One region of the Loigolactobacillus backii genome, then DNA from elsewhere that is predicted to be linked to it. Evidence: predicted binding sites of a transcription regulator. Region 1 holds the regulator's gene; each other region holds the start of a gene.

Evidence for each region. Region 1 encodes HrcA, which represses chaperone genes, less so after heat shock. Its sites were predicted from a motif close to TTAGCACTCNNNNNNNNNGAGTGCTAA; they were not measured.
Region 2: the regulator HrcA is predicted to act here: its motif matches at 4,098-4,124, upstream of clpP (ATP-dependent Clp endopeptidase proteolytic subunit ClpP).
Region 3: the regulator HrcA is predicted to act here: its motif matches at 7,418-7,444, upstream of AYR53_RS12095 (ATP-dependent Clp protease ATP-binding subunit).

The regions. Positions count from the first base shown of each region.
Region 1 is NZ_CP014873.1:1,879,646-1,890,930, reverse strand. It holds gene dnaJ (molecular chaperone DnaJ) at 112-1,278, opposite strand; gene dnaK (molecular chaperone DnaK) at 1,471-3,333, opposite strand; gene grpE (nucleotide exchange factor GrpE) at 3,369-4,001, opposite strand; gene hrcA (heat-inducible transcriptional repressor HrcA) at 4,020-5,063, opposite strand; gene AYR53_RS08535 (hypothetical protein) at 5,383-5,565, shown strand; gene tnpB (IS66 family insertion sequence element accessory protein TnpB) at 5,555-5,929, shown strand; gene tnpC (IS66 family transposase) at 5,983-7,491, shown strand; gene AYR53_RS08520 (ISL3 family transposase) at 7,874-9,145, shown strand; gene hemW (radical SAM family heme chaperone HemW) at 9,249-10,391, opposite strand; gene ribF (riboflavin biosynthesis protein RibF) at 10,388-11,285, opposite strand, start outside.
Region 2 is NZ_CP014873.1:2,479,538-2,490,822, forward strand. It holds gene gap (type I glyceraldehyde-3-phosphate dehydrogenase) at 179-1,201, opposite strand; gene AYR53_RS11280 (sugar-binding transcriptional regulator) at 1,239-2,276, opposite strand; gene rpoN (RNA polymerase factor sigma-54) at 2,474-3,784, opposite strand; tRNA gene AYR53_RS11290 (tRNA-Arg) at 3,864-3,935, shown strand; gene clpP (ATP-dependent Clp endopeptidase proteolytic subunit ClpP) at 4,165-4,746, shown strand; gene whiA (DNA-binding protein WhiA) at 4,948-5,895, opposite strand; gene AYR53_RS11305 (gluconeogenesis factor YvcK family protein) at 5,892-6,899, opposite strand; gene rapZ (RNase adapter RapZ) at 6,896-7,780, opposite strand; gene AYR53_RS11315 (HdeD family acid-resistance protein) at 7,872-8,411, opposite strand; gene argH (argininosuccinate lyase) at 8,652-10,040, opposite strand; gene AYR53_RS11325 (argininosuccinate synthase) at 10,266-11,285, opposite strand, start outside.
Region 3 is NZ_CP014873.1:2,616,801-2,628,085, forward strand. It holds gene AYR53_RS12060 (glycosyltransferase family 4 protein) at 1-567, opposite strand, end outside; gene AYR53_RS12065 (glycosyltransferase family 4 protein) at 586-1,764, opposite strand; gene AYR53_RS12070 (ISL3 family transposase) at 1,993-3,234, opposite strand; gene AYR53_RS12075 (ISL3 family transposase) at 3,575-4,846, shown strand; gene ptsP (phosphoenolpyruvate--protein phosphotransferase) at 4,920-6,644, opposite strand; gene AYR53_RS12085 (phosphocarrier protein HPr) at 6,644-6,910, opposite strand; gene AYR53_RS12090 (hypothetical protein) at 7,160-7,351, opposite strand; gene AYR53_RS12095 (ATP-dependent Clp protease ATP-binding subunit) at 7,582-9,819, shown strand; gene AYR53_RS12100 (DUF1827 family protein) at 10,146-10,439, shown strand; gene AYR53_RS12105 (MucBP domain-containing protein) at 10,698-11,285, shown strand, end outside.

The DNA of each region.
Region 1 (11,285 bases):
ATTTATACTGGAAATAACTCAAAAAAGAGTAAGCCAACCTAGCCGCGAAACTAGGTCATCATCACCTAGTTTATACAACTGCCAGTATTATGCTCACTCTTTAGTCGTTTCTTATTTCTTTTTATCGCCTGTAAAAGTCTCACGAATCTTATCGAATAAACTGCCTTCGGTCTGACTCACTTCATCGCCACTAGCAACAGCAAAGGTCTTCAATGCATTCTTTTGCTCATTACTTAAGTGTTTAGGCGTTATTACCTTGACCGTAACGTGTTCGTCACCTTTGCTATTACCACGTAATCGTGGTGCACCCTGACCGCGTAAACGGAACGTTGTGTTAGTTTGAGTGCCGGCTGGTACCTTTAACTTGACCTTGCCGTTGACCGTATCAACTTGTAAGTCATCGCCTAACGCAGCCTGCACAAAACTAATTGGTACTTCAATGTAAATCTCGGCACCATCACGCTTGAATTTATCACTTGGTGCAACTCGGAAAACAATGAATAAATCACCGTAAGGGCCACTATTTGTTCCTGCTTCGCCTTGTCCGGATAAACGCATTTGTTGACCATCTTCGACACCAGCTGGAACCTTAACTTTAACACTGTGACGTTCTTGTTCGTGACCAGAGCCATGACAAGTTGCACATTTTTCTTTAATTTCTTTACCTGTACCGCGACAAACATCACAAACTTCACGACTTTGCATCCGGCCAAGTGGTGTTTGACGAGTAACTTGAATATAGCCAGCACCATGACACTTATGACAGGTTACTGGTGAAGTACCAGGCTTCGCACCAGTCCCATTACAAGTATGACACATCGCCTCACGTGTATAAGAAATTGTTGTTTCCTTACCAAAAATGGCTTCCTCAAACTTTAGATCCATTTGGTACTGTAGATCAGAACCTTGCCGAGGTGCCGATGGGTTAGACTGTTGTTGGCCACCACCGCCACCAAAGAATTGACTAAAGATATCATCAAAACCGCCAAAACTCTGACCGCCTGTATCAAAACCACCAAAGCCTTGACCGCCACCGCCGCCAAAGCCACCTTGTGGACCCGCGGCACCATACTGATCATATTGGGCCCGCTTATCAGGATCACCAATAACTTCATACGCAGCCGATATTTCTTTAAACTTTGCCTCAGCGTCTGGCGCCTTATTAAGATCAGGATGATACTTCTTTGAAAGCTTTCGGTAGGCGTGTTTAATTTCATCCTGGGACGCATCTTTTGCTACCCCAAGAACTTCATAGGGATCACGTTGTTCTTCCGCCATGCTTAACCTCCTAATTTATAACGATTTAATTATTGCTCACCAATCTCATCTAAGTTAATTTAGACACAATAAATTAAACCAATAATATTCTTTGCAGAAAATCGAATTAAGCATACCATAAATTAAACAAAAAGCCAAAAGCCGCAATGGCCCTGGCTTCCTGCTACTCATTAAGGTACGCAACAACAAGATTTATTTTTTCTTCTTATCAGGATCGACTTCTTCAAAGTCACCGTCAACTGTTTCACCATCGCCGTCACTCTTATTGTCGCCTTTGGCATCACTGCCTTGGCCGGCATCGCTTTTAGCCTGTTGTTCTTTGGCGGCTTGTTCATACATCTTAACGGATAAATCTTGGACAATTTTATTTAAATCATCACGTTTAGTCTTCATATCATCCAAATTGTCGTCTTTTTGTGCCTTCTTCAAAGCATCTTCAGCGTCTTGGGCCTTCTTGATCTCTTCATCAGTGACCTTACCCTTAAGCTCCTTCAATGTCTTATCAGTTGTAAAGATAAGTTGTTCAACGTCATTACGTAAATCAACTTCTTCTTTTTTCTTCTTATCGGCATCGGCATTTTCCTCAGCCTCTTTTTGCATCTTTTCGATTTCTTCATCAGATAAACCAGAAGAACTCTTAATGGTAATCTTTTGTTCTTTTTGTGTTCCCATATCTTTAGCAGATACGTTAACAATCCCGTTTTTATCGATATCAAATTTAACTTCAATCTGAGGGACACCTCGTGGTGCTGACGGAATATCTGCCAACTGGAAGCGACCAAGTGTCTTGTCGTCTGCTGCCATTGGACGTTCACCCTGCAAGACGTGAATATCTACAGCTGGTTGATTATCAGCAGCCGTTGAAAATACTTGTGACTTACTTGTTGGAATAGTTGTGTTACGATCGATTAATTTAGTGAAGACACCACCCATGGTTTCAATACCAAGTGATAGTGGTGTAACATCAAGTAAAACAACATCTTTAACATCACCAGTAATGACACCACCTTGAACTGCAGCACCTAAGGCAACTGCTTCATCAGGGTTAATGGAATGATCAGGTTCTTTACCCATCCACTTTTTAACAGCTTCTTGAACAGCAGGAATACGAGTTGAACCACCATTTAAGATAACTTTATCAATATCACCAGTAGATAATTTAGCATCTTTTAAGGCATTATCAAAAGGTCCTTTAGTCTTAGCAACAAGATCGGCCGTCATTTCGTCAAATTTAGCCCGCGTTAATGTCTTTTCCAAATGTAATGGACCAGCATCACCAGCAGAAATAAATGGTAAACTGATTTGTGCTTCGTTAACCCCAGATAAATCTTTTTTAGCCTTTTCAGCAGCATCCTTTAAACGCTGTAAGGCCATTTTATCCTTGGCCAAATCAATGCCATTATCAGCCTTGAAACTATCAACTAACCAATCAATAATCTTTTGATCAAAGTCATCCCCGCCTAAACGCGTATCACCATTAGTTGAGAGAACTTCAAAAACACCATCGCCAAGTTCTAGAACAGAAACATCAAAGGTACCACCACCAAGGTCGTAAACTAAGATCTTTTCGTCCTTATCACCTTTATCAAGCCCGTAAGCTAATGCGGAAGCAGTTGGTTCATTGATAATTCGCTTAACATCAAGACCGGCAATCTTACCAGCATCCTTAGTTGCTTGGCGTTGACTATCATTAAAGTAAGCAGGTACTGTAATAACGGCATCCTTAACTTCTTCACCTAAGTAATCTTCAGAGAATTTCTTGATGTATTGTAAAATCATCGCTGAAATTTCTTGAGGTGTGTAAGACTTACCATCAACTTCAACTTTATAACCTGCTTCACCCATGTGCCGCTTGATTGAAGCAACTGTGTTTGGATTAGTTACCGCCTGGCGCTTTGCAACCTCACCAACTTGTGTTTCACCATTTTTGAAAGAGACAACAGATGGTGTTGTCCGATTACCTTCTGGATTTGTAATAATCTTTGGTTCTTTACCTTCGAGAACAGCAACTGCAGAGTTAGTTGTCCCAAGGTCAATCCCAATAACTTTTGCCATAACTCATAACCTCTTTTATTATTTAATATTTATTTTTATTGTGCAACTACTACCATAGCAGGTCGCAAAACGCGATCTTTTAAATAGTAGCCCTTTTGTAAAACCTTAACAATCGTCTCAGGTTTTTGATCACTCTCCACGGGCACAGTTTGAACTGCTTGGTGAATAGTCGGATCAAAAGTTCTATTTTCAGTTTCAATTTCGGTAACGTTGTGCTCTTTTAAGGCACTCTCTAGGTGGTCATAGACCATTTGAATACCCTTTTTTAACTGCCGTCCGATTGGATCCGAAACATCAATTGCCAAAGCACGTTCTAAATTATCAACAACAGGTAAAACGGATTTAGCCAAATCTTGGCCATCATATTTTGCTAGTTGCTCCCGTTCTTTTTTAAAACGATTATTCATATTCTGGATTTCTGCTTCGGCACGAAGATATTTATCTTCATTACTAGCAACCAAGGCCTGTAATTTTTTAATTTCAGCTTGATCCAATTCATGTTGCTTGGTTACGTTCGCATCATCACTAACCGTTTCTTTTTTAACGGTAGCTTCTTTTTTATCACCTTTAACTACCTTTTCAGTAGTTGCCGCTGTAGTTTCTTGATCTAAATTTTTTTCAGATGGAAATTCTGGTTGTTTCGTAGATGGTGTCTTTTTATTAGCCAAATCATTCACCTCCAGTGACTATTCATCCCCAAAGTGAGCATAATAATCAGTAATTTTTTTTGCTAGTTCCTCACGAAAAACGTCTAATAACCCAATCATTCGTGAATATGGCATACTAGTCGGTCCTAAAAGTGCAATCATACCCCGTCCATGTTCACTAACATTATAAGTTGCGGTAATTAAACTAAAATTTTTCAGTAAGTCATTCGTCATTTCATCGCCTAAACGTACTTCAATTGGCTGATCCGCCGGTTCCCCTAGTAGCTTAGCCAAATCATCGTTTTTATCAATCATGGCGTAAAGTGATTTTAATTGGTTAACGTCCTTAATGGTGCTAGTATTAATTAGATTCATCTTACCACCAACGTAAAAGCGTTCTTGAGCCGCCTTCTTCAAAACACCACCAAATATATCTAAGAAACCAGATGGTGTAATCATGTAGTGCGTTAAAAGCTGCGGAATACTTGTATGCAGCTTTTTGATCACTTTCGTTAGTGGTAGGCCGACCAACTCATCGTTTATAATTCGAATGACCTTTTCTAAACTATCACTATCGATTCCATTAGGGATCGAAAAGATTTGGTTTTCAACCGCACCGCTATCAGTCACTAAAATTGCCATCACCTGGTTATTGTCCAGTGGTACTAAACGAAAACCAGTTAAACGTGCTTCCTTTAATTCTGGGCCTAAAGAAATTGCGGTATAACTAGTCAAACTTGATAGAATTTTAGCGGACTGCGCAACAATTTGATCAATCTCATGATAGCTTTGGTCAAAGGATGTTTCAATAACTGCCATATCATTTGCGTCTACACTGCTAGGCTCGACTAAATGATCAAGGTAATAACGATACCCTTTCATCGATGGAATGCGCCCGGAAGATAAGTGTGTTTTTTCAATTAACCCCATATCCTCTAAATGAACCATTTCATTTCTGACAGTGGCAGAACTGACGTGCATTGGCAACTGTTCAAGAAGCTTTTTCGAACCGACAGGCTGGCCATATTCAGTATACAAACGAACAATCTCTTTCAAGATAAGTAACTGTCGCTTGGTCAGCATTCTAACCACCTCTTCTTTAGCACTTAGCATCTATGAGTGCTAACACAATTATTAATATAACAACTTCCATGAATTAAGTCAAGGCAGGACAACCTTTTTCTTACAAAAATATTATTTTACAAAACAAACGAGTAGTTTAACCCCAGGAGTGTTTGGAAAATAGCTTTATTAGGTATTTCTTGACTAATTTAGTATAAATGTGTTGAAAAAAGTAATTCAGGTCGTGAATTATTGTAAGCAGTAAATAACTGACCGACTTCAAAAATAATTTAATTCAAGTTATGATTGCCTCATCAAATAATTGGTGAGGTGATTTTTATTGGATAAACCGGATATTGTTCAAATTAAAATGGATCATTCTGGTTCTCAATCGCGATCTACTATGGCAACAAAAGCCCTGCAAATTAGAGTTGATGCTAATAAATCGGTCGTAGTTTACAATCGAATTAACAACTATATTTTAGAGGCAGTTTTAAAGGCGGTGTTCGCTGGTGATAATTGATCAACGACAGATTCAACAGGTCTTTTTAGTTTGTGGAAAAACCGATTTACGTCGGGGAATCGATGGTTTAGCTGGTGTTATCCAAGATCAATTTGATTTAGATCCATACAATCGCGCCTTATATTTATTCTGTGGAACCAGAAAAGACCGTTTTAAGGCCTTATTTTGGGACGGTGATGGTTTTTTATTACTTTATAAGCGGATCGAAAACGGTCGACTTCAATGGCCGACTGATCAGAATGCACTCCGTAAATTAAATTCTAAACAGTTGACACGATTACTCAGTGGTTGGTCATTAGACGCGACAATTCATCAAACATGTCCGCCTGGACATGAAAGAAGAAAAAATAACTATCCAAATTAGTGTAAGACATGGTAAACTCAATTCAACAAATACGGATTGAGTGGATAAAGCTAATGACACCCGAAGAAGAAATTATAGCGCTACGTAAGCAAGTCGCGGAACTAACTGAAATGGTTGCCTACTTGACTAAAAAAATTTACGGTCAAAAATCAGAACAAATTGATCCTAACCAACTGTCACTACTAGAAGGTAATGACGGTGTTTTTATCACGCCAGAGCAACCTGGCCAACAAAGCGACGCAGATCAAGTACCGGCAAAGAAAAAGCGCAAAAAGACACGGCAAGAAACTCTAAGTCGTGATTTACCAGTAAGAGAAACTGTTATTGATCTACCAACGCAACAATGTGCCTATGGGCACGAGTTGACACCGGTTGGGAAAAAGTTTGTTCGTGAAGAGGTGCATTTCATTCCGGCCAAACTTTATCGAGAACATATTTATACGCAAACCTATAAGTGTTCTGAATGTGAGCTTGAAGCTGGCAGCGCTCATTTGGTGCAAGCCCAAACGCCAGTCGCTTTAATTCCGCATAGTCTCGCCTCGGCTTCGTTAGTCGCGGAGATCATTCATAAAAAGTTTCTATTGGCAACACCACTATACCGACAGTTAGCAGATTGGCAGCGCTTGGGTATTGCGTTATCAGAGGCAACAATCTCAAACTGGATTATCAAAACGAGTCAGTTGGTCGAACCAATTTATAATTTATTACAGCAGCGACTCAGCAACCAACGTTATTTACAGGGTGACGAAACACCGATGCAGGTGTTACGTGAGCCTGGTAAAACAGCAGCCGCTAAATCATATATGTGGGTGGCTAGAACAGTAAAACAAAGTCCGCAGCAAATCATTTTTTATGCTTATGGCAGTACGCGTTCAGGAACCTTTGCGCAAAAGTTATATCGGAACTTTACCGGCATCCTGCAGTGTGATGGCTATACCGGCTATAATCTGTTAGAAAATAGTGTTACGCGTATCGGTTGTTGGGCGCATGTGCGCCGTAAGTTTTACGATGCCACCCAAGCTAATGGTAAGCCAATTAGCAGTGTTCCCTTAGCGCTAATTGACGAGATGTTTGCCTTGGAGCGTCAATGGCAACATTTTTCGCCCCGGGTACGTCGTCGAAGACGCCGTAGTAAAGTGCGTAAATTATTGAAGCGATTCTGGCAGTGGATCGATTCGGCCGACGTATTACCTAAATCACGTTTGGGTAAAGCCGTCACTTACGCGATCGATCAACGATCTACACTAGAGCGGCTAGTCAACGTTGGTATCATGGACTGGAGTAATAATGCGGCGGAGCGCAATATGAAGAGCCTGGTGATTGGTCGAAAGAACTGGCTCTTCAGTACCAGCCAAGCAGGCGCAAGATCAACGGCTATTTGGTTAACTTTAGTGGAAAGTGCTAAAGCTAACGGGCTTGATCCGCGAGGCTATATCACCTATTTATTAAAAACAATGCCCCAACACCCTAGTTTCACCGATTTGGCCCAGCTAGAGGGTTATTTACCATGGAATTATTCTGGGGCAAGACATCAAGATAGAAATAAAGCGTCAAATGAATAGAAGCCAGAAATAGTGGCGTAATGTAAAAGACAAACCGATTTCTCAATTTCGAGAAGCCGGTTTGCCTTTTTTAAACGGTCGATTATTTACTGCTTACGAATTATTTAATAGCCATCATTCAAAATAAATCTTCCAGTGCGCACTAATAATTAAATTTATGTCTCTAAGTATAAACTTCGTCAAAATTTGACTTTATTGCTTGGTAACGTCTTAATTTAAGGCAAAATAAAAAGGTTCTACAATATCTGTTGTTGGTAATAGATTTTCATCTATTACTGATGACAGATTTTTTATTTATGGCTAGAATAAAAAAGCGGACATTTCCTGTCCGTTCATCCAAGTCAACCACCACGAAGATTTTTCAGAAAGAAGGAAATGCCCTATGTGTCATGATACTACAAAATTATTATTAGGAATAGCTGACGAGAACCTAAAAATTACTGACGGTGAAACTGGAGAAGACGGGGTTATTCGCTTAACTGGCCACTTGGATTACACGCCGAAGGCTTGTCCCAAGTGCGGGATTATCAATGATCAAAAGATTATTAACTACGGCTGGCGCAATACCACTATCAGATTCTCGAAGGTTCTGAGCAACACCGTCATCTTAGCCTTAAAGCGCCGCTATTTCCACTGTAAAGAATGTCACGGCAACTTTCTTGCACAAACATTGGCAGTTCCGAAACACTGTACAATTTCAAACACCAGCCGCAAAGAATGCCTAGAGAAGCTCGGTGAACCGGTCTCTTTGAAGCACATTGCCAATGAAGTATCGGCATCAGATTCATTTGTGGGCCGCCAGTTAATGCGCGCTGAACGAGACTTTCAAACCAATTGGCACTATTTACCAGAGATCATCTTAATGGATGAGGTGAAGAGTACCAAGAGCGCTACTGGTGCCATGAGCTTTGAGTTCATGAATGGCGAAACCCATGAATTAATCGACTTACTCCCTTATCGAACCATCAATAAACTAGAGAAGTATTTTTACCGCTTCGATCAAGCTGCCCGAGAAAACGTCAAAATTATTGTGACTGATATGAATTATACCTACCCCAAGCTTGTGCAGACCGTGTTCCCCAATGCCATGGTGGTCATGGACAAGTTTCATATTATCAACGCCCTAAATCGGGCGTTTAACAAAACCAGAATCAAGGTGATGAAGAAGTTTACCCCGTCTTCTCGCGAATTTCACGCCCTTAAGCGCTACTGGAAGCTGTTGTTAGTACCAACTGAACAGCTTAACTTTGAACAATTCAAAAAGTGGACTAATTTTCCTTACTGGATGGCTGCCACCGATGTTGTCCATCAGCTGTTATCGTTGGATTCAGAACTAGAACAAACTTATCAAGTCTTAAACAGCGTCCGGTCAGCTGTCCAACATCAAGATTGGCATAACTACAATGCGGCATTTTGGAATAACAAAACGTATTCTGAAGAAATGAAGAACACGATTAAAACACTTGAAAGCCATCATGATGAGATTCGTAACACCTTTACCACACACTATTCAAATGGTCCTTTGGAAGGTTCTAATAATAAAATCAAGGCGATCAAACGAGCCAGTTTTGGCTATCGCAGCTTCTGGAGGTTTAGAACTCGAGTACTATACGTTTTCAAAATCAAAACAAAAAGAGCCCTAATCACGAAGTGATTAGAACTCGAAATATGGATTCACCAACAACAGTTGACGAAGAGCCAATAAAAACAACCTCGAAATAATCTAGTTCATTAGATTATTTTTAAGTCGTCTTATTTTAAATTGCCTCATCAATTAAGAATTCTTGGAAAACATCGTTACCCAAGAATTCACCTCGCTTCGTTAAACTTAAACGATCGCCTTGTTGCTTCATTAAACCACGCTTAATCAAGTTATTAACGGTTTGGCCGTAAACAGCCGCAATCGGCAAATGAAATTTCTCTTCAAAACGCGTTTGGGAAACACCTTCCCTCTTACGCAAACCAAGGAACATTTCCTCTTCAATTTGTTCAGATAAAGATAAAACACGATGCTCAAAAACGGGTAATTTGTTGGCCCGTAAAGGCTGTAAATACTGTTGAATCGGACCAAAATTTTGGTAACGATCCTTTCCTAAATAACCGTGGGCACCAGCACCAAAACCAAAATATTTTTCATTGCGCCAATAGATTAAATTATGCTGGGATTCCATACCTGGTAACGCGAAATTACTAATCTCATACTGCGCACGACCTGCCTGAGCAAATTTTTCAATGGCCAGTTCATACATATCAGCCTCAATATCCTGCGTTGGCAAGAACAGCTTTCCTTGACGCATCATATTATAAAAAACAGTTTTACGTTCGAGAATTAATGAATACGTTGCGTAATGCGGCAAATCTAAAGCAATTGCCCGGTCTAAACTATCCGTAAAATCAGCAATGCTCTGCCCTGGCAAACGAAAGATTAAATCAATACTGATGTTATCAAAACCAACTTTACGAGCATTTTTAATGGCTGTATAAACATTGGCGCTAGTATGAATTCGGCCGATCTTTTTCAAAATTTCGTCATTAAAAGACTGAACGCCAATGCTCAAGCGATTAACCCCGTAATCACGCAACACCTGCAATTTATCAGTTGTGAGTAAATCATTGGGATTGGCCTCAAACGTAAATTCTCCTTCTTCAAAAGGTAAGTAACGACGAATTCCCGCCAATAAATGGGCCAACTGTTTTGGTGTTAATGTAGTCGGCGTTCCTCCACCAACGTAAATTGTTTTAATTTCTTCTTCAGGATGTGCTGCCATTACCAGCCGCATCTCCGTAATCAAGCGATCAATATATTCATCAACTGGCTGTCCTTCTAAGAAGACTTTATTAAAATCACAATAGTAACAAATATGCTCACAGAAGGGAATATGTAAGTAAGCCCCGGTCATGAAAGTAGCTCCCCCCTATATTGCGTAAAGTAATCGCGGGTTGCCACTTCATCAAGTTTAAGCTGGTCAATCAAACCGGCAGCACTATCAAACTTAACTTCACCACGTAAACGACTGTACCAAACAATTTCAACTGGTTCGCCGTAAACCATTTTGCCAAAATTAAGGATGTAGATTTCAATTGTAACGTCACGATCATCACCAAAAGTAATATTACGGCCAATCGAGGCCATTCCTAAATACCAAACGTCACAAATTTTAATTTGAACTGCATAAATTCCAATTCCTGGCACCCGTGAATAAGGTTCAGGTCGAATATTAACCGTTGGAAAACCAATCGTCCGCCCGCGTGCTTCACCATGGACCACAGTGCCAAGTAAATGGTAAGGATAACCTAATAAACTAGCCGCTTCATCGATATCACCAACATCAATTGCTTGCCGAATTCTTGTTGAACTGACTTTTTCTGCATTTTGATTCAATTGACCGACCTGAATAACGTCAAAACGTCCCTTTGCAAATTGTGGTAAATCGGCCATTCCCGCACGTTGTGGACCAAAAGTATAATCGAACCCTGCTACCGCTACTTGGGCATGTAAATCCACAATGTACTGTTTAACAAATTTTTCCGGCGCTAAGTTAGCAAAAGCCGAAGTAAAATCAACAATGTAAAGAAGATCCACCCCTAACTCTGCCATCCGATCTATCTTTTCTGGAATCGTGGTTAGATAAGTTGCCGAACGACGATCCAATTGATGAAAGACTAGTGATGGATGTTGGTTAAACGTCATTACGGCCAAACGTAAATGACGTTTCCTTGCTTCCTCCCGGGCACGCCCAATAACCGCTTGATGCCCACGGTGTACGCCATCAAAAAAGCCTAAGGTCAAGACA
Region 2 (11,285 bases), 600 kb from region 1:
TATTTGGGTAAATAACGCCACTTACTAAGTGCTCTCATCCTTAGTTAAGTCACATTATTTAGCGATTTTTAATTTTTATCCGTAAGAGCAACAGAATAAAAAGAAAAAAGGTAGAGGAAGTTTACCTCCCTCCACCTTTTTAAAGATCTTTTAATTACTAAATTAGTTAAACTTTAAATTAAAGCGTAGCGAATTTGAGTAAAGTACGAACCATTTGGCAAGTGAAGCCATATTCGTTGTCGTACCAAGCAACAGTCTTAACTAATTGCTTGTCGCCAGCAGTTGTAACTTCTGTTTGAGTTGGATCGAAGATTGAACCGAATGTAGTGCCGATAACGTCACTTGATACGATTTCGTCTGCGTTGTAACCAAAACTTTCGTTACCTTCAGTGTGTTTCTTGATTGCTGCATTAACATCATCAGCAGTAACATTTTTGTCAAGGATAGATACTAATTCAGTTAATGAACCATCAACAACACCAACACGTTGTGCATGGCCTTGTAATTTACCCTTCAATTCTGGGATAACTAAGCCAATAGCCTTAGCAGCACCAGTTGAATGAGGAATTGTGTTAACAGCTGCTGCACGTGCTGCACGTAAGTTACCGCCACGAACTGGGCCGTCAAGTAACATTTGTGTAGAAGTGTAAGCATGGATAGTTGTCATAGTACCAACTTCAAGACCAAATTCTTGGTTTAAGAAGTAAGCCATAGGAGCTAAGCAGTTAGTTGTGCATGAACCAGCTGAAACAATCTTATCATCAGCAGTTAAAACATCATCATTAACGTTGTAAACAACAGTCTTCAAGTCGTTGCCGGCTGGAGCTGAAATCAAGACGCGCTTAGCACCTGCATCCAAATGAGCTTGTGCTTTAGCTTTAGATGTGTAGAAACCAGTACATTCAAGGACGAAATCAACACCATCGTTCTTAACCCAAGGAATATCTTGTGCTTTAGGTTCAGCATAGACACGATATTCTTTACCGTCAACGACGATACCATTGTCAGTAGCGCTAACTTCGCCAGCAAAAGTACCATGTGTTGAATCATATTTCAATAAGTGAGCTAACATAGCAGGTGAAGTTAAATCGTTGATTGCGACAACTTCGATATCATTTGATTTAGCACCAAGTTCGAAAATACGACGGAAAGCCAAACGGCCGATACGTCCAAAACCATTAATACCAATTTTTACAGTCATACTAAAATTTCCTCCTTTAGGAAATAAAAAATTTATTTTAAAGGGTTACCCCTTTTAAAATCAAGTTTGCGGCACCTTCGTCAGTGATTAACCACGTTTGCTTAGGTGCTAATTTTGTGTAGGCCTTAATTGCGACGGCCTTACTTTGCCCGCCTGCAACAGCGACCACACAAGGAATATTTTGTAAGTCGCGAAGCTGTAATCCGATTCGTGGAATCTTATAAATAACCCGTCCACTTGCATCGAAAAAATAACCAAAAGCTTCGCCGACAGCATGCTCTTTTTCAAGCATTTTAATTGTCGCTAGTGGCATATTACGGCGCTTTGCCATCAAAGCAGCCACACCAATACTATGGACCACACTGGCACTTTTGTCAACTAGTGCCAACACGTCTTTAATCGCCGGTTCTTCAAGCAGTGGCCGGTATGCGCGCTCACTTACGTGTTCCGGAATGTACAGTACTCGGTACTGCCCCCCAGTGTGAAACGCCATTCGCGCACAAACCGCATTGGCCTGAATATCAACGGCTTCACCAAGGCCACCACGGGCAGGAACAAAAGTGAGCTTGCGGTGCGCTGATAATTTGGGACTCAGCGTATCCGCAATTTTTGCCATTGTTGTGCCACCCATCGCCGCAATAATATTATCGCCATTAGGTAATAATAAGTCCAGCGTTTCGCTCACTAATTTCCCCATATCATCAAGAACTTTAGTTTGCTGATCGGAATCACCAGGCACGATTAAGCAATGGTCAATTTGCAACACGGCACTTAACTGTTGCTCCTTAGCTCGGACGCCAAGAAGATTATCCATCACCGCTTCTAATCCTTGAAAAGTTGTTTGCCCTTTTTGAGTCAGCACCATACCAGACTTAGTTACACTGAGCAAATTATGTGCCCGCAGAAAATCTGTTTCCGTTCGCAGTACTCGCTCACTTTTACCAATCTTTTGTGCTAAAACTCGTCGACCAACTGGTGCCATCCAATAAATATTCTGGAGTATCTGGTAACGTAATTTGGCAACAAGAATTAAATCAGGCGCTAAGGCTTCAAGCCGCGCTAAGTCCTGGTGCATCACAATCCTCTTCCTTAGTGGGACAATTATTCCCCACTGTGTCATCTAGCGACCCAATATGGCCAAAAAACAAAGTGCACAGTACTTTCTCTGTCCACTTAGACCACAACTCGTATTATAGCAAAACTGATTATGAATGCAAGGTTCTAGCAACGATAATTCTTAGCTTAAAAACCACTTCAAAAATTACCATTTTTTTAAAACCGTTTTCTTTTTGAAGATGACGGTATTCCAAGACTTTCACGATATTTTGCGACGGTTCGGCGGGAAATTGAAATATTTTTTTCTTCCAAAAGTTTTACTAACTTTTGATCTGACAATGGCTTCTTTTTATCCTCAGCGTTAATCAATTGTTTTAACCGTTGTTGAACATTATCGGCGGAAAATTGATCCCCCACCGATCCACCAACTGCATTTGAGAAAAAATGGCGTAGTTCGAACACGCCAAAATCGGCCTGCAAATACTTACCATTCACACTACGACTAATCGTTGATTCATGTAAATCTAGTGTCTGCGCAACATCCCGTAACATTAGTGGCTGCAGCGGATGATCTGGCCGTAAGAAGAAATCGATTTGGCGTTGAACAATAACCTGACCAACACGTAAGATAGTGTCACCACGCTGCACTAAACTTCGCTTTAACCAATCAAATTCTTGTTTCTTTTCCTTCATATAGTCGGTTACTTCTTGGTCCTTAGTCCGTACCATTTGGTTAAAATAATGTTGTTGAAACATTAATCGGGGTCTTCCTGAACGCGTTGGCCTAACACTCAGCCGGTTGTTAGCCTCTTTTTGAACCAACAAATCGGGAATAATATAATTATTCTGATTTTGCGTAAAAATGGCTCCTGGATTTGGTGACAGTGTCTGAATATAATCAAGAATATGTTGAACTTCTGCCAACGTTGTTTGATAGCGCTTAGCAATTTTATCCCAGTTTCGGTCAACGAAGTCGTTAAAACTCTCCTCCAAAACGATATACGCCAAATTAGGTGCAGTATTATCTTCCTGAATCTGTAATAATAAACATTCTTGAAGATCACGTGCGCCAACACCAGGCGGATCAAGTTGTTGCAATAAAGTTATAGCGTCCAAGAGTTGCAACTGATCGGCGCCAGTTTTTTCCGTTGCGTCGGCCAAGGAGATTTTTAAATAGCCATTAGAATCAACGTACTCTAATAAAAATAAGACGAGATCCCGCAGCGGTGTATCCCGCAAAGTTAACCGGACTTGTTGGAGCAGATAATCAAACAATGACGATGGTGTGTCCGGAATTGCGTTCATATAGTTATCAGTCCGATTGCCAGTCAGTGAACTCGCAGTTGTTCCCCCAGAGTAATCAGCCTTGAGTTCAATCAATGGATTTTCGAGACTTTTCTGTTCAAGAAACTTTTGTAACCCATCTACGCTAAACTGTAGCATCTGGATTGACTGTTGTAGTTGCTGGGTCATAACAAGCTTTTGTACTTGTTTTTGCTGTTGGCTCATCGCCTGTTTTAACGGCATAAAAATTCCTCCCAACATTCTTTTAGATTATACCTTGTGTTTTGAGGATAATTCCGGTAGAATATTCTGTGTTGCTTATGCGCCTGTAGTGTAATGGATATCACGTGAGATTCCGGTTCTTGAGATGGGGGTTCGATTCCCTCCAGGCGCATCAGTTAAGCTGCCTTTACGGGCAGCTTTTTTATTACCCAAAATTAAAAATGAGTTGTATCATTAGTAATTATTATACGTTTTCTCTACCTGTGGTACAACGTCATTGCTTTAGAAAAAATTAGCGTTAAATCATTTGACCTTTTTTGACCAATGTACTAAACTGGCATTACACTTAATTGAGTGCTAAAATTATATCGAAATCTATTATTCACTTAGGAGGTCACACTATGTTAGTACCTACAGTCATTGAACAAACTTCACGAGGCGAACGTTCTTATGATATTTACTCTCGCCTTCTGAAGGATCGAATTATTATGCTTTCTGGTGAAGTTAATGACCAGATGGCCAACTCCATCATTGCTCAACTTCTTTTCCTTGATGCACAAGATTCAGAAAAGGATATTTCCATTTACATCAATTCGCCAGGTGGCGTTATTACCGCCGGCCTCGCAATTTTTGACACAATGAATTTTATAAAATCAGATGTACAAACAATTGCAATGGGCATGGCAGCTTCTATGGCTAGTGTTTTATTAGCCGCTGGTACTAAGGGCAAACGATTTGCCTTACCAAATTCGACTGTACTTATCCATCAGCCTTCTGGTGGCGCTCAAGGTCAGCAAACTGAAATTGAAATTGCGGCCCAAGAAATCTTAAAAACACGCAAACGGATGAACCAAATCTTGGCTGATGCAACTGGTCAACCAATTGAAACAATTCAAAAAGATACTGACCGCGATAATTACCTTACCGCTCAAGAAGCTAAGGATTACGGTTTGATTGACAGCATTATGGTCAACCAAAAATAAGCATTAACTAATTGGAGACCGGGATAAAAATCCTGGCCTCTTTTTATTTCCGAACTTTACTCTAGACCAACTTGATAAAGTTAGCGGTCATTGATTGGCCCCTAGAAAAGTTGCTACTATAAAAAGCGTGAAATAAAGTGCCATTATTGTAGTTAGTCAGTGGACTAGCACAAGATGGTACCTTACTTCACGCTTTTTTAATTAAGAAACAGCTCTACCTTGCCGTAAATTATCCGCTACTTCATTTAGTTTTCGTAAACGATGGTTGATGCCCGATTTAGAAATGGCACCACTAGGCACCATTTCCCCTAGCTCCTTCAACGTTATATCGGGATTGCCCAGCCGCAAAACCGCAATTTCTTGCAATTTAGCCGGCAAACTATCCAAACCAGCAACCGCGCTAATATACTTAATATTCTCAACTTGGCGGGTTGCCGCATCAATGGTTTTATTAAGGTTTGCCGTTTCGCAGTTAACTAGGCGATTAACTGAATTTCGCATATCACGAACAATCCGGATATCCTCAAACTTAAGCATTGCATTCGTTGCACCTATCAACTGTAAAAAATCGGCAATTTTTTCTGCCTCTTTAAGATAAACAATAAAGCCGCCCCGTCGTTCTGTCGTTCGAGCATTTAGGCCAAATTGATTAATCATAGCAGCAACCTTTTGATTATGCTCTTCATAAAGTGAGTAAATTTCAAGGTGATAGCGACTTGTTTCGGGATTATTCACTGAACCGCCAGCTAAAAAAGCACCACGCAAATAAGAACGAATTTTTTGTTCAGAATTAAGGACCTCTAATGATGGCAACGTTGATAGCGTTGAAATGCCATCCAAAATATGCAAATCATTTAAAACTTTATTCGTTCCCTGCTTTAACCGGACAATATAAAGATTATTTTTTTTGAGCTTCATTTTGCGGCGAACAATTAATTCACTTTCAACTGCATAATTTTGTTTTAACAGTGTGTACATTCGCCGGGCAATTGCCGGATTCTCCGTTTGTACATTTAAAATGAATTGGTGATTAAAAATACTTAATGAACCATTCATTCGAATTAAGGCCTCTAACTCCGCCCGGGCGTGTTCCCGGTGCACTTCAAGCGTTGTTAGTTCTTTCTTTACTTCGCTAGCGTAAGAACTCATTTTATCACCTCAGAAGGCTGCGATGCTAAATGAAGTAGCTCATGAGCTACCTTATCGCCGTCGTGAAAAACACCATGATCACGTAACTTTAAAAAATCGTCCGAAATCACGCGACAACTTAATTCACGTAGGCCGTGAAAATCATGTTGCACCTGGACCAAATACTCATCGTACTTCTGGTGATCCATATAATTGTCTGGAACAGGCTGGGTATTAACCAATACCGTATTAACAAAATTAGCGCCTAAATGTTGGTTTAAAACGCGAACGTGTTCAGCATCCGTAAAATGCTCCGTCTCACCTTTTTGCGTCATAATGTTACAAACATAGACAACCTGCGCCTTGGTTTGTTTAACTGCTGTTCCAACATTCTCAATCATTAAGTTGGGTAAAATACTTGTAAACAAACTACCAGGACCTAAAACAACAATGTCGGCGGTCATAATTGCATTGATCACTTCTTTAACGGCGTGAGGCTTTTTCTGTCCTAGCGCTGAAGTGACCCAAACACGTTCAATTTGTTTACCGGCACCGGTAATTTCCGCCTCGCCGGCAATATCGCTGCCATCAGAAAAATGAGCGTTCAAAATCAAGGGGTCATTACTAGCTGGATACACGTGCCCGTCAATCTTCATCATCGTTGACAATTCCTGAACTGCGTCGAAGATTCCTGATTTCATTTCTGACAACGCCGCAATAATTAAATTACCAATTGCGTGACCAGCCAGAAATGAGTCATTACTATTAAACCGGTACTGAAAAATATCCAAATAAAGTTGTGGTAAATTCGACAAAGCCGCCAACACATTACGAATATCACCTGGCGGAACGACGTTAACGTAATCCCGAATAATACCCGACGAACCGCCATCATCTGCAACGGTGACAACGGCCGTGATATCAGCGTTGAGCTTGTGCAAGCTTTTGAGGATAACTGGTAAACCAGTTCCACCACCGATCACCACAATTCGTGGCTGTCGATAATTTGTAATGTGCTTTGTCATGAGCGATTCACCGTTTCCTTTCGTTTATTAACGTCACGGTGGGTGACTTCCACGGCGTATTGCTGACCTAAATCAGCCCCTAGCCGCTTGGCAATGGCAACAGAACGGTGCTGTCCGCCTGTACAGCCAATCGCTATCGTCAAATTCGTTTTTCCTTCATTTTGGTAACCAGGCATAATTGTGTGCAAGAGTCCGCTAAACCGTTCATAAAACTCCTCAGTAGCAGGCTGTTGCATAACATAATTATAAACTGGCTCGTCTAATCCAGTTAACGGTTTAAATTCGGGCACGTAGTAAGGATTGGTTAAAAAACGGACATCCATCACAATATCGGCATCAATTGGTAACCCGTACTTGAAACCAAACGAAATAACTTCAATATGAAAAGTCGCCACATCTTTTAACTTAAAATTCTCAAATAATTTCTCGCGTAATTCCCGGGGCGTTAAAGTGGTTGTATCCACAACTAACTGTGCCCGCTGCTTAATCTCATTCAGTAGTGCACGTTCTTTGGAGATGCCGTCCATTAGTCGGCCTTCCATTGCCAGTGGGTGTGAGCGCCGTGTTTCTTTGTACCGGGAAACTAACTCTTCATCGGAAGCATCTAGGAAAAGAATCTTAGTGGTGACAAAACTAGTGTTGTCCAAATTAGCCAACATATCGTTAATTTCATCGTAAAAAGCACGTGATCGCAAATCAATCACTAAGGCAATCTTAGTGACTTTACCTGATTCTTTAACCAGTTCCCAAAATTTAGGAAGTAAACCCGGTGGCATATTATCGACACAAAAATAGCCTAAATCTTCAAAGCTCTGCATTGCAACGGTTTTGCCTGCACCGCTCATACCAGTAATAACAACTAAATTTAGTGCATCAGCCATTTTAACGCTCCTCTTTAAATTCGCTCAAATTTTAATTCATCTGCATGTTCCAATATTAACATACCGGGCGTGTCATGCATAGTAACTAATCCTACTGCTTTCGAGCAAAGGCAATCATTAAATAATTTAACCCAAAAATCAAAAAATAAATACTTACCATGAAACTAAGTGAAACCATTGATAATAGCGGATTTAAAACTAATATAAGCGCGGCGATAATGCCTAAAATATTAAGAATCACCGATAACCAATAATAGCCGGCACCAAATAGTCGTAGATGTCGCGCCGTTATAAGCCCATTAATCGAATCAATCAAGAACCAAAAAGCAAATAAGTAACTTAATAGCAGCACACCAGTTGTAATGTGCGCCAAGAAGATAAAACCGACAATGATATCCAAAATTGCGATTACTAGACTAACCCGTGCAAGTTGGCCAATGGTTTCACGCATGGCCTGATAACTCGATAAGGTGGTCACCCCACGCACAATTGCACTGATTGCAAAAATAATAACAATACTCGACAAAGCAAGTCGTGGTGCGACGGTAACAAAGTAAGCAGCAATCAAAAAGATAATTCCTGTAATTAACTCTGACCAATCAAAACCCCATTGACGTTTTTTACTAAACAATTTCAACACCCCTTTCAAGTTAGTTAAATGATAGTGGTTTCTGTGTAAAAGTGCAATTTTAACCAAAAAAATCTGATTCGACAAGGCACATCGAATCAGATAAATAAATGCAGCTAGCATTGGGGAAAGATTAATTTTCCTTGCTTGCAAATACTTTTAAGGAGACCATAACAAAAGTCCTAACCGTTCACTATTTCCAAACACTACTCTAGAACGTGCGCCAAAAATCTAGGGGCACGACTAATCCATCTTAAGTAGCGCCTTAGCCGCAGCTATTTGGCGCTTAATTTGTTTAAATCCAGTGCCACCTAGAGAATTACGGCGTTCAACCGCGGTCTTTGGATCAAGTGCCAGATAAATATCTTCCTGAATTAATGGCGATATTGCTTGATAATCGGCCAAACTAACGTCCTTTAAGTATTTATGTTCCTTTAAACACTTCAGCACTAGCTCCCCAACTAACTCGTGTGCTTGCCGGAATGGTAACCCCTTACTTGCTAAATAATCCGCCAATTCAGTCGCATTAGCAAAATCATGGGTGGTTGCGTAGGCCATCTGTTCTTTTTGGACTTTTAAAGTTCCCAACATCCCGTTAAAGACCGTCAGTGATTGTTCGACTGTGGTTACCGCGTCAAACATACCTTCCTTGTCCTCTTGAAAATCTTTATTGTAAGCTAACGGTAACCCCTTCATAACCGTTAGGAGACCCATTAAATCACCGTAAACTCGCCCCGTCTTACCACGAATTAATTCGGCCATGTCTGGGTTCTTTTTTTGCGGCATAATCGAACTACCCGTCGAATAGGTGTCATCCATCTCCAAATAGTGAAATTCTTGACTATCCCAAAGCACAATCTCCTCGCAAAAGCGCGACAAGTGCATCATTAATTGCGCACAGTTACTGAGAAATTCTAAAATAAAATCACGATCACTGACTGCATCGAGACTATTTTGGTATACGGCCCCAAAACCTAATTGTTCGGCGGTATAGTCCCGGTCAGTCGGGAAAGTTGTTCCGGCCAACGCCGCAGCACCAAGCGGTGACATATCCGTGTGCTTTAAATTAAATTCAAAACGATCATAATCGCGCCTGAACATTTCAAAATAAGCCAATAAATAATGCGCGTAAGAAATTGGTTGCGCGTGTTGCATGTGGGTGTAACCAGGCATCAACGTTTCAACGTTATCCGCCGCCTTTTTTACAACTGTTTCTTGTAACTGCTTAATGAGCGGCAAAATTTTATTAAGGTGTTTCTTCAAATAGAGGTGCATATCAACAGCAACTTGGTCATTACGACTACGAGCCGTATGTAACTTACCGGCCACAGGACCGATTAAATCGGTCAATAATTTCTCTAGGTTCAAGTGAATATCTTCATTTTCAATGGAGAAATGTAACTCTCCGGCTGCCAACTTGGTCTGCAATTGGTGCAGTCCAGTTGTAATTTGGTCGGCCTCGTCAGCCTTAAGAATCCCGGTCTTTTTTAACATCGCTACGTGCGCCAATGAACCGATTAAATCTTCTGCTGCCATTTTCTGGTCAAAATCAATCGAAGCACCAAACGCCTGAACGTATTTACTTGGTTCCGCTGTAAAACGGCCACCCCATAATTGATGATTTTCTGCCATAGTTATCCTCCTAAAATATACTCAGCTACCTTAAAGTAGCTTACAAACTTCGCTTAATCTATTTTCAAATTACTGAATAATAAAAATCGTACTTAAATCTATCTTAGTGTGATTTTAATGAAAAAACGAGCCAAATTAAACCACCAACTACTGTTAATAATAGTTGAACCAACAAAAAAGAGCTAGGATAAGTTCACGATACTCCCAACTCTTTTTGCACTGCTTTTAATCTTTTGCTTTTTCCTGAACCTGAGTATAAACCTGAGTTGGTAGGCCCCATAACTTAATGAAGCCTACAGCAGCGTCTTGGTCAAAGGTATCAGAAGAAGTGTAAGTAGCCAAATTCTTATCGTACAGAGAATATGGTGATTTACGTCCTTCAACAGTGGCGGTTCCTTTATATAGCTTTACCCGAATTGTCCCCGTAACAACCTTTTGTGTTGTCTTTAAGAAAGCAACCATTGCCTTGAAAAGCGGTGAGAACCAAAGTCCATTATAAATGGTATTAGTCATTTGACCTTCAATTGTTGGTTTAAAATGAGCCAAATCACGTTCAAAAGTGAGGTCTTCTAATGCCTTATGTGCCTTAATTAAAACCATTGCTGCAGGTGCTTCATAAACTTCACGGGATTTGATCCCAACCAAACGATTCTCAATGTGATCAATCCGCCCAACACCATGTTTGCCAGCTAACTTGTCTAATTTAGCGATTAAATCAACTAAATTTAATTGCTCACCATCTAGGGTCACTGGAACACCCTGTTTAAAACCAATTTCAACGGTCGCCGGTGTGTTTGGTGCGTCCTCAACAGCATTAGTTATCGCGTAAGCATCAGCGGGTGGCGTTACCCATGGATCTTCAAGCACACCAGCCTCGTTGGCCCGGCCCCAAAGGTTCTGGTCAATTGAATAAGGGCTATCTAGGTTAATTGGCACTGGAATATTATGTTCTGTAGCATAATTGATCTCTTCTTCCCGTGACCATTTCCAATCCCGAACTGGTGCTTCAATCTTCATTTCTGGTGCCAAGGCCCGAATTGCAACTTCAAACCGAACTTGATCATTACCCTTACCCGTACAACCATGGGCAATGGCCGTTGCACCTTCTTTATGTGCCACTTCAACTAATTTTTTAACAATCAATGGTCGGGACAACGCAGAAACCAAGGGATATTCACCCTCATACAAAGTGTGTCCCTGCAAAGCAATTAAAGCGTAATCGGCTGCAAATTCGGCGCGGCAATC
Region 3 (11,285 bases), 740 kb from region 1:
ATTACGTTTTGCCAGGGAAACAAAATCGTCAACACCCTTACGCTCTTGAATTTGTCCGGCACCAAAAATTATGAACTTATTTTGTTCTAAGTGATATTGGTTACGTAGATCACTTTTTTCAGTTGCAGTTTTTTCATAAAATTCCTTTTTTGAAACAAAATTAGGAATATAAGTGATTTTGTTAGCCGGAATATTATACTTCAATAGCTTCGGAATAAAGCTTGGGTTAACAACAACTATGTGATCCATTCGTTTATAAAAGGCAATCACGTAACGATAGAATAAGCCCTTAAATGGCCGCGGAATTGTTAGGCTTCCTTCTAAGGTTTCTGGCAAAAAGTGGACGTAACCAATTTTTTGTCCCCGTCGTTTAAAAAAAGTCGACAAAAAAAATTGCGGATCAATCGTATGGTAATGGCTAATGTCAGACTTACCATACTGATTAATCGTAATTTTAAACTCACCTTTAAAGCGAGTTTCCAGCAGGCGAATTAATTCTGTATAGGCACTGCCAACACCTTGCCCCTTCACTTTAGTTGCACTAGAAAACATGTGTATATTTAGCATAGTTGACTCTCCTAATTTTTACTCGCTTATATCGGCTGAATCTTGCTCTAAAGCGCTATAATAGGCCTGCGAATTTTGATAAAAAGCAACAACTTCGTGTGCAAAATGTTCGGCCGAAATATCATGTAATTTACTTAAACGTGGTTTGGGGTCATTAAACACATTAGGATGAGCCAAATAGTTAGTTATTTGATGTATCATTTCTGCCTCAGTTGAAAAAGTAGTTCCAATTGCTGGATCATCTAATAAATCAGTTGTATACGGGCTAACTGCCGCAACACTTTTTAGACCGCTTGCCATTGCCTCAACGTAAGTTAATCCCTGAGATTCGGATTCAGAAGCCGAAACAAATAAATCAGCCATGTGGTAATAAGCCGAAACATGATCATTAGGAACCTCACCAGTGAAATAAACGTGCTGCTGTAAACCCAGTTGCTGCGCCTGCTTAGTTAGATCTTCTCGTGCCGGACCATCGCCAACAATGACCAGTACGGCCTTAGGTTGTTGCCGAAGTATTTTAGGTAAGGCATCGATTACTTCATGAATGTTCTTTTCGTAAGCAACTCGACTTAAGGACAATAAGATGGGGACTTCTGGTTCAATCCCTAATGACTGTCGCGGGTTGGTTAGAATTGGTTTTTCGTATTTCGAAATATCAATTCCAGTTGGAATAATTTTCATTGGAATTTTAACCCCGTAATCACGTAACGTTGCCACGACTCGCGAGCTAGGCGCAATTACCCCGTGCATATTGTGTAAATAGGCGTGCATTGCTTGCTTAACGTGATACGGTCGCAATAGCTTACCATTCAAAATATAGTGTAGGTAGTCCTGATACATGGTGTGATAAGTATGAACGCAAGGAATTTTTAAATTTTTGGCAACAAATTTGCCAATGTAACCCATTGAAAATTCAGTTTGCGTATGAACAATATCTAGGTCTAAGTCACGAGCAACCTGATAGGCGTGAAATAGTCCCCGAACCGCAATCCGTCGGTCAGTGAACGAAACAAAGGGAACACTAGGAAAACGAAAAATATTGGGTTCAAATTCATCTTTATCCACGTGCGGGTCCGTTGTTGTAAAAATATAAACCGAATGTCCTTCACGTTCTAATTCCTCTTTTAACGTCCTAATAGAGGTTGCAACCCCACTCACCTGAGGAAAGTAGGTATCAGTAAATAATCCAATATTCACGTGTGGTTGTCCTCCTTTGTCTTTTAATTAATCTAATTATAGTGGGAAGCATACTTAAGCGCAAATGCCATCATTTAGCATAACGAAAACACCGGTAAAATAAATCACTCCAAAGTCTGATTTTCACGACCAACTATAGTCACTAGCCTACACTTTTCTGGGTCTCTGTCAAATCGTATTGGTGGAGATTTTGAACGGCACATTCACTTCGGTGAATGTGCTTTTTGTTTACTCATGAATTAAACTAATCCGGATAAAGAAGTTGTCAATATTTCGAAAACCAAAACAGTTACGCTTTAATGCCTTGATTTTACGATTAAGTCCTTCAATTGGACCGTTGGAAAATGGATAACGACAACTGTTTAGAAGGGCTGAACCATTTTTGATAAACGTGTTGATCGTTATGTCCATTTGATTACTAGTGGGTTGGTAGTTAGTAAGTAAGGATTGGAACGCATTAGCATCCTTTTGGTGTATGGCACTTAAGATACCTTGATAGGTTTGATACACAGATCTAAATCTGGGAAAAGCGTCTAGAGCTAAATCAATGGCGTTTTGTTGCGTCATATACTCGTTAATTCCGCGTAAATAAACAGCCTTAGAATCATTAACTTTTATTTCATCAAGATGAAATAAATGCCATTGAGATTTTAAAATATGATAAATTCGTGAATGCTTATCTTGGATAGTACGAATGGTCTGCGTGCGTTCATTATCTAAGGCACGCCCAGCCAGTTGAATAATATGGAAACGATCGATAATCGTGGCCGCATTGGGAAATAAGCGATGAATGAAGCTGCCATATTCAGCATTCATGTCAATCGTCACTGATTGAACTTGGGCACGTTCTTGAACCGAAAAACGAGCTTCAAAGTAGTCAATGATATCTTTACTTAGCCGATCTTTTAAAGTAACAATTCGGCGATGACTAACGGCATCGCAACAATTAAAGGACATCCAGTGATTACAGGAACGAAATTCATCAAAGCAAAGATTCTCTGGGAGATGTTTAACACGATAGGCTAAGTGAATATTGGCATTTAGGATTCGTTGAACACTGCTTGGCGAAATTCCACAAAGTTTAGCAATTTCTTTACTCGTCAACATATCGCGTGCCAAAACGATCACTTGATGTTTGATATTGTGTGTGAAAGTTTCGTTACGATTAACCAACTTAGTTTTAGCACCACAGGTTTTTGAACAATCTTTACATTGGTATCTTTGACGTTTTAAATGCATTTCGTAACGACCACCGGATAAGGTTCCTAAACGCAGGTGACTCATGTGAGTTCCGTTTTTAATTAAGCTTTTATGGCCACAATGTGGGCACTTTAAAAGTTGATAAGACAAAGTTGCATGGACGACATGAATACGTTGGTTTGTGGAACACCGTTCTTTAGAAATACCAGTGACAATTAAGTTTGGGTCTGTTATTTCGAATAAGCATAAGATAGAATTAGTTAGGGACATCTGAATTTCCTCTTTTCGATTTGTTTTGGCGATTAAATCGTAGCACAAAGAGGACAGATGTCCTTTTTTATTTTTCTGATTTTCAAAACAGACAAAAAACCGGTATTAGTTATTCACCAATACCAGAAAGTGTAGACCCACTTTTCTTTAACTCACTGCATAAAAAATGGTAAGAAATCAATTCGATTTCGGTTCTACAATATCTGTTGTTGGTAATAGATTTTCATCTATTACTGATGACAGATTTTTTATTTATGGCTAGAATAAAAAAGCGGACATTTCCTGTCCGTTCATCCAAGTCAACCACCACGAAGATTTTTCAGAAAGAAGGAAATGCCCTATGTGTCATGATACTACAAAATTATTATTAGGAATAGCTGACGAGAACCTAAAAATTACTGACGGTGAAACTGGAGAAGACGGGGTTATTCGCTTAACTGGCCACTTGGATTACACGCCGAAGGCTTGTCCCAAGTGCGGGATTATCAATGATCAAAAGATTATTAACTACGGCTGGCGCAATACCACTATCAGATTCTCGAAGGTTCTGAGCAACACCGTCATCTTAGCCTTAAAGCGCCGCTATTTCCACTGTAAAGAATGTCACGGCAACTTTCTTGCACAAACATTGGCAGTTCCGAAACACTGTACAATTTCAAACACCAGCCGCAAAGAATGCCTAGAGAAGCTCGGTGAACCGGTCTCTTTGAAGCACATTGCCAATGAAGTATCGGCATCAGATTCATTTGTGGGCCGCCAGTTAATGCGCGCTGAACGAGACTTTCAAACCAATTGGCACTATTTACCAGAGATCATCTTAATGGATGAGGTGAAGAGTACCAAGAGCGCTACTGGTGCCATGAGCTTTGAGTTCATGAATGGCGAAACCCATGAATTAATCGACTTACTCCCTTATCGAACCATCAATAAACTAGAGAAGTATTTTTACCGCTTCGATCAAGCTGCCCGAGAAAACGTCAAAATTATTGTGACTGATATGAATTATACCTACCCCAAGCTTGTGCAGACCGTGTTCCCCAATGCCATGGTGGTCATGGACAAGTTTCATATTATCAACGCCCTAAATCGGGCGTTTAACAAAACCAGAATCAAGGTGATGAAGAAGTTTACCCCGTCTTCTCGCGAATTTCACGCCCTTAAGCGCTACTGGAAGCTGTTGTTAGTACCAACTGAACAGCTTAACTTTGAACAATTCAAAAAGTGGACTAATTTTCCTTACTGGATGGCTGCCACCGATGTTGTCCATCAGCTGTTATCGTTGGATTCAGAACTAGAACAAACTTATCAAGTCTTAAACAGCGTCCGGTCAGCTGTCCAACATCAAGATTGGCATAACTACAATGCGGCATTTTGGAATAACAAAACGTATTCTGAAGAAATGAAGAACACGATTAAAACACTTGAAAGCCATCATGATGAGATTCGTAACACCTTTACCACACACTATTCAAATGGTCCTTTGGAAGGTTCTAATAATAAAATCAAGGCGATCAAACGAGCCAGTTTTGGCTATCGCAGCTTCTGGAGGTTTAGAACTCGAGTACTATACGTTTTCAAAATCAAAACAAAAAGAGCCCTAATCACGAAGTGATTAGAACTCGAAATATGGATTCACCAACAACAGTTGACGAAGAGCCTCGATTTCTTACCATTTTGAATTTCATCTATTGATTTGTTGCTTTTTTTACTAGATTAATGACATCTTCATTGGTTTCTGCTTCAGTCACTGCTTGATCGGCAATTTTCTTCATATCAGCAGTGTCTAACCGCCGCATCAAACTGCGAATCTTCAGGATCGAAGTAGCACTCATTGAATATTCATCTAGGCCAAGGCCAAGTAAAACTGGAACCATAATTGGATCACCAGCAGCTTCACCACACATACCAGCCCACTTACCTTCCTTATGTGCAGCATCAATCGTCCGCTTAACTAAGCGTAAAATTGATGGATTATAAGGTTGGTATAGGTAAGAAACATGCTCATTGCCACGATCAGCGGCCATGGAATACTGGATTAAATCGTTAGTTCCAATACTGAAGAAATCAGCGTATTTAGCTAATTTATCGGCAATTACCGCTGCTGCAGGGATCTCCATCATCATACCGACTTCAATCTTATCAGCAACAGGTGTACCAGCATCAATTAACTTCTGCCGTTCTTCCTCGTAAATTGCCTTTGCTTGTTTGAATTCATTAACGGTTGCAATCATTGGGAACATGATGGCTAAGTTACCGTAGTGTGAAGCACGCAACAAAGCACGCAACTGCGTCCGGAAAATGTCTTGGCGATCAAGACTAATCCGGATAGCACGATAGCCCAAGAATGGGTTCATTTCTTCAGGAAGTGGCAAATAAGATAAATGCTTATCTCCGCCAATATCCATCGTCCGAACAACGACTTGCTTACCGTTCATTCCTTCAAGAGCAGCCTTATAGGCCTTAAACTGTTCATCCTCAGTTGGTAATTCAGCAGAATCCATATATAAGAATTCTGAGCGGAACAAACCAACTGCTTCTGCACCATTATCCACTGCTGCAGGTACATCATTTGGCGTACCGATGTTTGCTGCAGTTATGAAACTCTTACCATCTTTTGTGATGGTTTTTTCGTTTTTAAGTTTTTCCCATTCAGCCTTTTGAGCAGCAAAATCTTTCGCCGCCTGATCATATTTTTTGACATCGTCAACGCTAGGATCAATAACCCCAACACCACCGTTACCATCAACGATAACCATTTGGTCTTCTTTGATCTCACTAGTTGCCTTTTCCGTCCCAACAATCGCTGGAATTTCAAGGGAACGTGCCATAATTGCTGAATGGCTGGTCCGACCACCAAGATCAGTGATGAATCCTTTAACGTATTTACGGTTTAACTGAGCAGTATCACTTGGTGTAAGATCATGCGCAATAATGATGACTTCTTCATCAATTAGCGAAGGATTGGGTAAAGTGACACCTAGTAAATGGCTCATTAATCGCTTTGTAACATCACGAACATCTGCTGCACGTTCTTGCATGTACGGATTATCCGTCATCGCTTCAAACATTTGAATAAAGTTAGCTGATACGTCACTAAGGACCTGTTCAGCATTAACTTTTTTATCCTTAATACCACTTTCAATTGCACCAACAAATTCTGGATCATCCAAAATCATCATGTGTGCATCAAAAACTTGGGCCTCTTCTTCACCCAAGCTTTTAGCAGCTGTTTCGCGAACTAACTTTAATTCCGCACTAGAAGCAGCGACCGCTTTATGCAAGCGATCAACTTCTGCTTGAACGTCATCAATCGACTTTTTAGAAAATGATAAATCAGGTTGAACGAGTAAATATGCCTTTGCTCGTGCAATGCCGTCAGATGCAGCAATCCCTTTTAACATTTCCGTCATTAGTCTGCGAGTCCTTCTTTCTTCATTGTATCAGCAACTGCGTTAATTGCGTCTGCTTCATCAGCACCTTCAGCAGAAATTGATACATCAGCACCTTGGCCAACACCAAGCGACATGACACCCATAATTGACTTTAAGTTAACAGACTTGCCCTTATATTCAAGGTTAACATCTGAATTAAACTTACTAGCAGCCTGTACTAATAATGTAGCAGGACGTGCGTGAATACCTGTTTCTGCAATAATATGAAAATCGCGTTTTTCCATAACTAATCATACTCCTTCAACTTATATATTAAGATATGTTAGGGCTTTCCCTTTTTGGTACCCTAAGGCGAAACGACATTTCAATCACTCGATTGTCCTTTCACTGTTAAACATTACCATTTTTTTTACAGTTCGACAACCACTTTGCGACCGTTTTCTTTAGTATTTTCAATGTTTAATAAAAATTTAGCAATCGTTTTCGCCGTTTCAATGGTATATACCGTTTGTTAGCGTTTTCTTACTAAATTATTATTTTTGTCCCGCCGTTCGATCATAATGATAGGTCACATTTCCGCCTCGATGGGCTTCCCCCACAATACTTTTACGTCTTGGATAATCCAACCAAGCCGTCCGAAAAGCGTAAAAGTCATCTTTAGAAACCTCAATTATTTGTCTTTTTCCGGCCTCTAGTTCCGCTAATTGTGTTTTATAATCGGTCATTTTCTTTGCCTCATTTCTTTTCCTATCCTATAATAATAGTGTACACGACATATGTTTGAAATGAAATTAGCACTCGAAAATATTTCTGCCAAATTTTCGTGTTAATTCCTTGCATCTCAAAACATTAATTTGTATAATGCATTTGAAGGTCAAAGATGGTCAAATAAACCTTTGCCTTTTACCCTATCTATAACGACAATAATTATGTATGAAAGGTTGTGAAATAGTCGATGCTATGTCAAAACTGTCATAAGAACGAGGCAACCATCCATTTATATACAAATGTCAATGGCACTCGCCAACAGATCGATCTTTGTCAAAATTGTTACCAATTATTAAAGAAACAACAAGGTAACCCAACTGGTGGTCAACCAATTAATGCGGCTGGCACTGGCGATCCATTTGGCTTTAGTAACTTAGACGACATTTTCCGGGCTATGGGCCAAGGTAGTATGCCTGAGAATAATGGCCAATCATTCCAACAAGGTCCCCAGACGCAAGCCGGTGGTAACGGCGGTAACGGTCGTGGTGGTAAAAATGGTAATGGTGGCCTACTTGAACAATTTGGTGTTAACCTCACCAACTTAGCCAAGCAAGGTAAAGTTGACCCAGTCATTGGTCGCGATAAAGAAATTGAACGTGTCATTGAAATTCTAAATCGTCGAACAAAAAATAACCCAGTCCTCATTGGTGAGGCTGGTGTCGGTAAAACCGCAGTCGTCGAGGGCTTGGCCCAAAAGATTGTGGCCGGACAAGTACCACAAAAGCTACAAAATAAAGAAATCATTCGCTTGGATGTTGTTTCACTTGTTCAAGGGACCGGTATTCGTGGTCAATTTGAGCAACGGATGCAACAGTTAATGGATGAAGTTCGTAAAAATGAAAATGTCATTCTCTTTATTGATGAAATTCACGAAATTATGGGTGCTGGTAATGCCGAAGGTGGAATGGACGCTGGTAACGTTTTGAAGCCGGCCCTTGCTCGTGGTGATTTCCAATTAGTTGGTGCAACGACATCAAATGAATACCGTAAAATTGAAAAAGACGCGGCACTTGAACGCCGTTTTCAGCCAGTTCACGTTGAAGAACCAACTGTAGACGAAACAGTGCAGATTTTAAAGGGATTGCAAAAGAAGTACGAAGATTACCATCACGTTAAGTATACTGATGAAGCAATCAATGCTGCCGCAACCTTGTCTAACCGTTATATTCAGGATCGTTTCTTACCAGATAAGGCCATTGACCTACTTGATGAGGCTGGTTCTAAAAAGAACTTAACGATTAATACAGTTGATCCAAAAGTCATTAAGGAAAAAATGCAACAGGCTGAAAGTCAAAAACAACAGGCTTTAAAGCAAGAAGATTACGAAAAGGCCGCTTACTATCGTGATCAAGTCAAAAAATTGACTAAAATGCAAGCCAGCGATACTGCTAGCGAGGATACACCATCCATTGGTGAAAGTGACATGGAACAAATTGTCGAAGAAAAGACAAATATTCCTGTCGGTGAATTACATTCAAAAGAACAGAAACAATTAAGAACATTAGCTAGTGACCTTGACAAACATGTTATTGGTCAAACTGAAGCAGTTAACAAGGTTGCACGGGCGATTCGCCGGAATCGGATTGGCTTTAATAAATCTGGCCGTCCAATTGGTTCTTTCTTGTTTGTTGGCCCTACTGGTATTGGTAAAACCGAGCTGGCTAAGCAATTGGCTCAAGAACTATTTGGCTCAGAAGACTCCATGATTCGTTTTGATATGAGTGAATATATGGAGAAACATTCGGTTTCCAAGTTAATCGGTTCACCGCCTGGCTACGTTGGTTATGAAGAAGCTGGGCAATTAACTGAAAAAGTTCGCCGTAATCCTTATAGTTTAATTTTACTGGATGAAATTGAAAAGGCACATCCTGATGTGATGCACATGTTCTTACAAATTCTTGACGACGGTCGTTTGACTGATGCACAGGGTCGAACTGTCAGTTTCAAGGATACGATTATCATCATGACCTCTAATGCTGGTCAAGGTGACGCCGAAGCTAATGTTGGTTTTGGTGCTGCCGCTGCTGGCCAAACACATTCAATTATTGATCAGCTTTCTAATTACTTTAAACCTGAATTTTTAAACCGTTTTGACGATATTGTTGAATTTAACTCTTTGACGAAGAAAGATTTGTTGAAGATCGTCGATTTGATGTTGGCCGACGTTAACCAAATGACTGCTGACCAAGGTTTAACTATTCACGTCACCGAAGCCGCCAAAGAAAAATTAGTTGATCTAGGTTACAATCCTGCTATGGGTGCACGACCATTACGCCGTGTTATTCAAGAGCAAATTGAAGACCAAGTTGCTGATTATTATTTGGATCACGCTGATGAAAAGGAACTAGAGGCTCATCTCTTAAAGGATAAGATTGTGATTGACTCCCAGAAACCAGCGATTCAACCAGCAACCGATAAAGCTTAAATAATGATCCAAGATTAACGGAAGTGGGACAAAAGTTGGTTTTGGGTTTACTACGTAACATAAGCTAATCCAATAACCGGACTATGGTTATTGGATTTGGCTGTAGTTAGGCACGTGAACCCAGACTTTTGGTGCACGTTCTAGAATAATGATCGTAAACAATAAGAGGCCAGGACAAAAGTCCTGGCCTTATTTTGTTGCTTTATCTATTTCGAAAACGTGCTCCACTATTCTTATCGGGATTACTTAAAAGCATAATAATTCTCTTTTAGCAACTGATTCTTTATAATATTAGGAAAGAACTAGTCTAAGGAGGCACACTGATTATGAAATTAATTGATGTTACAAATAGTTACGTTGATGTCGTGACCAATCAGCTAAATAGTACCGATGCTCATCACGTTCGTGTCTATTCACTAGGTAATACAACGGTTATTTTCACTAGGGCAACAAACCATGATGAAATTCTATTAACTAATCGATCGCGCAATATCCAAACAAATGAAATCGATTACGTGTTAGATCAATTGGTTCACCTCACCCAGGCCGAGGTTAAACCCATTATTTCAGATAAATTGGCCGAAATTTCAATTACTCGCAACAATAAAGTTAGTAGCTGAATTGGCTAGGTCGTGTTTGGACAATGGCTTTATTAGTATTTCCCTGACTAATTTAGTGTAAACGTGTTTGAAAGTTAAGTCGCCTTTGCGTTGATAACTATGGCTAAGGTGGCCTAACTTTTTTCGTGGCCGCAACCATTTGTAAGAGACTATCTAAAAATATGATTTAACACACAATTTTTTACACCACTAGAAAAGACTGCTAAACTAAAAATAAAGCGATTTAATAAACAGTCACCGGCAAAGGGGGATTTTAAGATGAGAAAATTTTTACGCCTAATTCGACGCTTGCTCAATCCTAAAAAAGTGGCTGTCCCCGCCTCAATTGAAGTTTCCACACCTGAACTTCCCGCAGTTGAGCCACGCAACAAAGCATCATTGGCTTATTTGCCACAAACGCGGTCACTTATTCCGGCGGTTCAATCTGCCCTCGTCGTTGTCTTTTACCTAACTGAAACCGGTAAACAACTCGCTAAACCATTAATTTTTAGTGGCCAGTTAAACCAAGCGTTTAAAGTTAATTTCCCAGAATTTAATAATTATTATTTGGCCACAATTACAAACTATCACAGCTATTTTGTCTATCCCCGAACGAGTATTCAATTAATCTACGCCCAACAAGTTGCGGCCCCAGTTATTGTCTTTCACTTTAACCAAGAGCACCAACTTTTGCGCCAACCTGAATACTTAGTAGGCACATTAGGCGCTCCCTACCAAACCCACCACCTCCACTTAAAGCAGTACCGTGCTGTTCGGGCGACAAGTAATCGCCAAGGCCAGTTTAGTGGCAAAACCCAGATTGTAAATTATTTTTATCAAACCTCTGCTATCATTTGGTCAACGCGC